Regions from separate parts of the Pseudoalteromonas sp. S3178 genome, predicted to be linked through region 2. Evidence: predicted binding sites of a transcription regulator. Region 2 holds the regulator's gene; each other region holds the start of a gene.
What was found. Region 2 encodes MetJ, which represses methionine synthesis genes. Its sites were predicted from a motif close to TAGACGTCTAGACGTCTA; they were not measured.

Region 1: the regulator MetJ is predicted to act here: its motif matches at 1,366-1,383, upstream of CWC11_RS01095 (homoserine O-succinyltransferase).
Region 3: the regulator MetJ is predicted to act here: its motif matches at 1,101-1,118, upstream of metK (methionine adenosyltransferase).

The regions. Positions count from the first base shown of each region.
Region 1 is NZ_PNCW01000005.1:20,620-22,899, reverse strand. Features, by position in the region: gene CWC11_RS01100 (homocysteine S-methyltransferase family protein) at 1-352, opposite strand, end outside; gene CWC11_RS01095 (homoserine O-succinyltransferase) at 342-1,289, opposite strand; gene CWC11_RS01090 (porin family protein) at 1,504-2,151, opposite strand.
Region 2 is NZ_PNCW01000030.1:123,693-125,972, reverse strand. Features, by position in the region: gene CWC11_RS09945 (malic enzyme-like NAD(P)-binding protein) at 1-879, shown strand, start outside; gene metJ (met regulon transcriptional regulator MetJ) at 944-1,264, opposite strand; gene metB (cystathionine gamma-synthase) at 1,533-2,280, shown strand, end outside.
Region 3 is NZ_PNCW01000039.1:12,112-14,391, reverse strand. Features, by position in the region: gene tkt (transketolase) at 1-915, opposite strand, end outside; gene metK (methionine adenosyltransferase) at 1,220-2,280, shown strand, end outside.

The sequences.
Region 1 (2,280 bases), on a different contig from region 2:
GTGCGAGTTTTGCCGACTCTAAGTTTACCTCACGGCTTATACTTGCCATGTCGTAATCTTCCATCGAAATGGTGGTTGAGTTAAAAGTATTGGTTTCAATAATATCTGCACCGGCGACTAAAAAGCTGCGGTGTATATCGGCAATTAACTCGGGCTTGGTAAGGCTTAATAAATCGTTATTGCCTTTTATTAGCACGTGCCAGTCTTTAAAGCGCTCACCTCGGTAGTCTTCTTCTTCGAGCTTGTGAGTTTGGATCATGGTGCCCATTGCACCATCTAAAATTAAAATACGCTGTTTTAGCGCAGCGCTTAATTCGCTTTGCTTATTTTTGTTTGGCACGTTATTCGGCATAGTTGTTAGTCCTCACATCTTGGCTAACTAAATTAATATCATAAGGTGTAGTTTGGTACACGTAGTAATTTAACCAGTTCGAAAAAAGCAAAAAGGCATGGCTTTGCCACGTTTTTGACGGCTTTTTACTTGCATCGTTATTTGGGAAATAGTTTTCGGGTTTTGGTGCGTCTGGGCTTTTTTGTAAATCGCGTTCGTACTCTGCTTTTAATGTGTCGGCATCGTATTCTGGGTGGCCGGTTATAAACACTTGGCTGCCCGACTTATTTTTCATTAAGTAGGCGCCTACTTTTTCAGAGCCTGCCAATACCACTATATCGTCGCAGGCATTAATTTTATTTATATCAATGTGGCCATAACGTGAGTGCGGCACTAAAAAGGTGTCGTCGAAGCCACGAGTTAATGCACCGTGATCAAAATAACACTGGTGGGTAAACACGCCACATAGTTTATCTTCTTTCAAATCACGCTTTAAATTGTAACGATGATACAGCGCGGCATGCGCCGCCCAGCACGAAAACAACGTAGAGGTAACGTGCTGCTCTGCCCAATCAATAATAACTTTTAGTTCGTCCCAGTAGGCTACATCGTCGTATTCTAGGTGTGCTAGTGGCGCGCCAGTTACTAATAAGGCATCGTAGTTATTATCTTTTACTTCTGAAAAATAACGGTAAAAAGTATCTAGATGTTCTTCAGAATTGCTACTGCTGCGGTGCGTATCTAAGCGCAATAGCTCTACATTTACTTGCAAAGGCGAATTTGCAAGCAAACGAATAAACTGTACTTCGGTTTCTACTTTATTAGGCATTAAATTTAAAATAGCCAAACGCATTGGACGTATTTCTTGCGTTTTCGCACGACTTTTTGGCATTACAAACACGTTTTCTTCGCGTAAACGGGCAATAGCCGGTAGTTCGTCTTTAACTGTAATTGGCATCTTCTAAGCTCCTGCTCATAAAAACCGAGAATTAATACGCTCTCATTATGAACAGAACGCCAAAAATATCAACCTCTAGATGTATAGATGTCTAAATGAAATTTATTCATGATTTTCTAAGAATTACTAAAATGAGGGGGGAATGCATTTATATTGAAGTACTTTGTTTAAGTGTATTAAGGTAGCGCTACTAAAACCAGTAGCGCTATTTCAATTAAAAACGATAATTTACAGATAAATTAAGAGCGTAAATATCGCCTTCATCTGTATCAAAATATTGGTATTCAGCGCTAACTTGCCAGCGTTGAGTTAACCTATAGTCAATCCCAGTACCATACGTTACACCGCCTTCGTCATAATTTTGCTCAGTGATTAACGTAGAATTTGTATCTGAGCCAGTTATTGATTCTGCAAGGTTTCTTATTTCACCTTCATTGTAACTTAATTTATTTCTGCCATAGCCACCAAATAAAAACACGTCAGCTCGAGATGAAATTGGGTAATTAGCTTTTACAAATATACTTGTTTGCAAATCAAGGCTTGAATCAATTTGGCTCTGAATGGGTTCTGAGGTAAGCGAACCGTCCTGCGGGTTTTGAGTATAAACAATTCCGTTTAAAGGGGTTGATTCATCATTTAATCCAAATCCTACACGCCCTTCTAATGCAAAGTATCGCGAAAACTGATATCCAAATCGGCCGTAGAGCGTTGTAAACTGTATGCTATCACTCTCGTATACATCAATTTGCGTAGACCCTATCCCTACTCCTTGGTAATAGCCATTTACGTGGAGTATGTCTGCTTGGCTCGAAAATGAGTATAAACCCAAAAGTAATGCCCCTAACTTTGTAACTGTTTTCATGTTCATTCCTTTAAACCTTTGTAATATTTAATTATGCGATGTTTTACAACGACTATGAGTGTTCTGCCTGTAAAATTTGCTTATGCTTTACAACTTGTAAATATACTGTACCACTTTTGTTAAAAATGA
Region 2 (2,280 bases):
GTTGCAAATATTGCTGATACGTTTGGCGGTATCAACCTTGAAGATATCAAAGCACCAGAGTGTTTTGAAATTGAAAAAGCATTAATTGAACGCTGTAGTATTCCGGTTTTTCATGATGATCAGCACGGTACTGCTATTGTAACTGCTGCTGGCATGCTAAACGCGCTAGAAGTGCAGGGTAAGTCAATTGAAGATGCGATTATTGTATGTTTAGGTGCAGGCGCTGCTGCCGTGGCGTGTATGGAGCTGCTCATTAAGTGTGGCGCACTTCGCGAGCATATTTATATGTTGGATCGTAAGGGTGTTATTCATACACGTCGTGATGACTTAAACGAATACAAGCAGCTGTTTGCTAACAATACCGATAAGCGTACTTTACAAGATGTAATTGCAGACGCTGACGTATTTGTAGGCGTTTCTGGCCCTAACTTGCTAGCAGCTGAAGATCTAAAGCTAATGGCAGAAAAACCTGTGGTGTTTGCATGTTCAAACCCAGATCCTGAGATCGATCCTGCACTTGCTCATGGTGCACGCAACGACTTAATTATGGCTACGGGGCGCTCTGACTACCCTAACCAAGTTAACAACGTTTTATGTTTTCCGTTTATTTTTCGTGGTGCACTAGATGTACGCGCAAGCGCTATTAACGATGAAATGAAAATTGCTGCGGTAGAAGCTATTCGTAGTATTGCTAAAGAGCCAGTACCAGCAGAAGTATTAAAAGCTGCGGGCGTTGATAAGCTTGAATTTGGTGCACAGTACATTATTCCTAAGCCAATGGATCCGCGCCTACTACCTCGTATAGCTAAAGCTGTAGCTGTAGCTGCGGTAGAATCGGGTGTTGCGCAAATTGACTTACCTGAAAATTACATGGCTTAAAGGTATATGCTAAAACAAAAAAACCTCAGCAATTGCTGAGGTTTTTGATTAAAAAGGTAACGATTTATTCTTCGTTTAAAATAGGCACTTCTAAACCCATTTCTTGCATTATCTTTTTAACTTCTTCAGGTACTTTTTCTGCGTTGTCTTTACGTAAGTCATCGTCATTTGGTAATGGCTGGCCTGTAAATGCATGCAAAAACGCTTCGCATAACAACTCACTGTTTGTTGCATGGCGAAGGTTATTTATTTGACGGCGCGTGCGCTCATCCGTTAAAACTTTTAATACATTTAGCGGGATCGAAACGGTGATCTTTTTAACTTGCTCTGATTTTTTCCCGTGTTCTGCGTATGGGTGAATATACTCACCATTCCATTTAGCCATAAGATGTATCGTTGCCTCAGATTATTAATTTCTCACACGGCGTAAAAAGCGTGTAAATATGCGTGAAATTCTATCGATTTAAAAAAGATAGTCAAATAATAGATACCAATCTATCTTAATAAGCCGGCTGTAATTGTAAATATAGCCCCATTCAAGTTTTATAAGTTAGTTATTTTTAGCCATCTAGAGCTTTAAAAGCTTTGACTTATCAAAATGGATAACTTACTCTTTTGGACGTCTAAACATCCAAATTAATCAGGTGACGAATATGAGCGAAAAAAACAAAGCGACTATTGCAGTACGTAATGGCGTAGATGCAGATAAACACCATGGCGCTGTAGTTCCGCCAATTTATTTATCGACTACGTATTCGTTTGCCGACTTTGATACTAAGCGTCAGTACGATTATGGGCGCAGCGGTAATCCCAATCGCGATATCTTAGCTGAAACATTGGCTGAACTTGAAGGTGGTGCGCGCGGTATTATTACTGCCACAGGCATGGCTGCCGTGCATTTAGCGACTCAGTTATTAAATAATGACGATACACTGGTTATTCCACATGATTGTTATGGTGGAAGCTACCGTTTATTTACGTCTTTGCAAAAACGCGGATTACTAAAGCTTGAAGTTTTAGATTTAACCAAGCAAGAAAACTTAGATAAAATTTTAGCAATAAAACCTAAATTAATATGGATTGAAACACCAAGTAACCCAGTACTGCGCTTAACAGATATTAAAGCAGTGACTGATATAGCTAAGCAGTGCGGGGCACTTGTTGCTGCAGATAACACGTTTTTATCACCTGCGCTGCAAAACCCAATTAAATTTGGTGTAGATATTGTTGTTCACTCGACGACTAAATATATCAATGGTCATTCTGATGTTGTGGGCGGCGCTGTGATAGCTGCAACACAAGAGCTTGGTGATGAGTTAGCTTGGTGGGCAAATAACATTGGTATTACAGGTGCACCATTTGATAGCTATTTAACGCTTCGTGGCTTGCGTACTTTAAATG
Region 3 (2,280 bases), on a different contig from region 2:
TGATTCAAGCTGCTGACCTTTTTCTTTGCTATCCCACTGTGCGTAAATATCAGCAGGAATTTCGAATGCATCGCCAGTCCAACCTAAAAATTCGCGAGACGCTTTAATTTCGTCATCACCTAGTGGTGCACCGTGACAATCGTGGCTACCTGATTTATTAGGCGAACCGTAACCAATCACTGTTTTACAACAAATTAGTGATGGTTTGTCGGTAACACTTTTAGCCTCTGCTATTGCAGCACTAACAGCATCGCTGTCGTGGCCATCAACGCCACTTATTACATGCCAACCGTATGCTTTAAAGCGAGCCGGCGTATCATCTGTAAACCAACCTTCTACTTCACCATCGATTGAAATGCCGTTGTCATCCCAAAACGCAACAAGTTTACCTAGGCCTAATGTGCCAGCAAGTGAACCCGCTTCATGAGAAATACCTTCCATTAGGCAACCGTCGCCTAAAAATGCATAGGTAAAGTGATCAACAATATCGTGACCTTCGCGGTTAAACTGTGCAGCAAGTGCTTTTTCAGCAATCGCCATACCTACGGCATTTGTGATCCCTTGCCCTAATGGACCCGTAGTAGTTTCGATTCCTGGTGCATAACCGTATTCAGGGTGACCTGGCGTTTTAGAATGCATTTGACGGAAGTTTTTAATTTCGTCCAGTGGTAAGTCGTAACCAGTTAGGTGCAATAGAGAATAGATAAGCATTGAACCGTGGCCGTTTGAAAGAATAAATCTGTCACGGTCAGCCCACTCTGGATTAGTTGGATTATGTTTTAGATAATCGCGCCATAATACTTCAGCGATATCGGCCATGCCCATAGGGGCTCCAGGGTGACCAGATTTGGCCTTTTGTACTGCGTCCATTGACAAGACGCGAATAGCATTTGCAAGTTCTTTGCGAGATGGCATGAATTCTCCTACCTTTATGTGTATTTGCGCGGGTATTTATGTGTTCATTAATGCTCTTAAATATCTTAAGAGCTGTTATGGCAACCATTCTTACTTATTGTGGGTGCAGTGTGCAATTAAAAACCCCATAAAAATGGGGCATTATGAATATTTTTTAAGACCGAAAAGTTATTACTCATTTTATTTAGACGTCTAGGCGTAAAAACACTATGCAAGCAGTTTTGTTTTAGATAAAATACGCCCCTTAATTTTTTAGCGCTAATACCGACGTTTGTGAAGCGCAATATTTGTGAGCAGAAATACAATGGCAAAACATTTATTTACTTCTGAATCTGTTTCTGAAGGTCATCCGGATAAAATCGCCGATCAAATCTCTGATGCGGTACTTGATGCTATCCTAGAGCAAGACTCTCATGCCCGTGTTGCGTGCGAAACTTACGTAAAAACCGGTATGGTTATGGTTGGTGGTGAAATCACTACTAGCGCATGGGTTGATATTGAAGAAATTACACGTAAAACAGTACGTGAAATTGGCTACACACATTCAGACATGGGTTTCGATGCAGACTCGTGTGCAATTTTAAACACTATTGGTAAACAGTCTCCTGACATTAACCAAGGTGTTGACCGTACTAGCCCAGAAGAACAAGGCGCAGGCGATCAAGGCTTAATGTTTGGTTACGCATGTAACGAAACAGAAGTACTCATGCCAGCTCCAATTACTTACTCACACCGTTTAGTACAGCGCCAAGCGCAAGTACGTAAAAGCGGTGAGCTTAACTGGTTACGCCCAGATGCAAAATCTCAAGTTACATTTGCATACGAAAACGGTAAGCCAGTAGGTATTGATGCTGTAGTACTTTCTACTCAGCACAGCGAAGACATTTCACAAAAAGATTTAGTAGAAGCGGTGATGGAAACTATCATCAAGCCGGTACTTCCTGCAGAGCTTATTACAAGCGCGACTAAATTTTTCATTAACCCAACGGGTCGTTTTGTAATTGGCGGACCTATGGGCGATTGTGGTTTAACAGGTCGTAAAATCATTGTTGATACATACGGTGGTATGGCGCGTCATGGTGGTGGTGCTTTCTCTGGTAAAGATCCATCAAAAGTTGACCGCTCAGCTGCTTACGCTGCACGTTACGTTGCTAAAAACGTAGTGGCTGCTGGCCTTGCCGATAAGTGTGAATTACAAGTATCTTACGCAATCGGTGTTGCAGAGCCTACCTCTATCAGCGTTGAAACATTTGGTACAAGCAAGTTAGAAGAAAGCCGTTTAATCGAGCTTATTCGTGAACACTTTGACCTACGCCCTTACGGCTTAATTCAAATGCTTGATTTAGAGCGCCCTATCTACCTTCC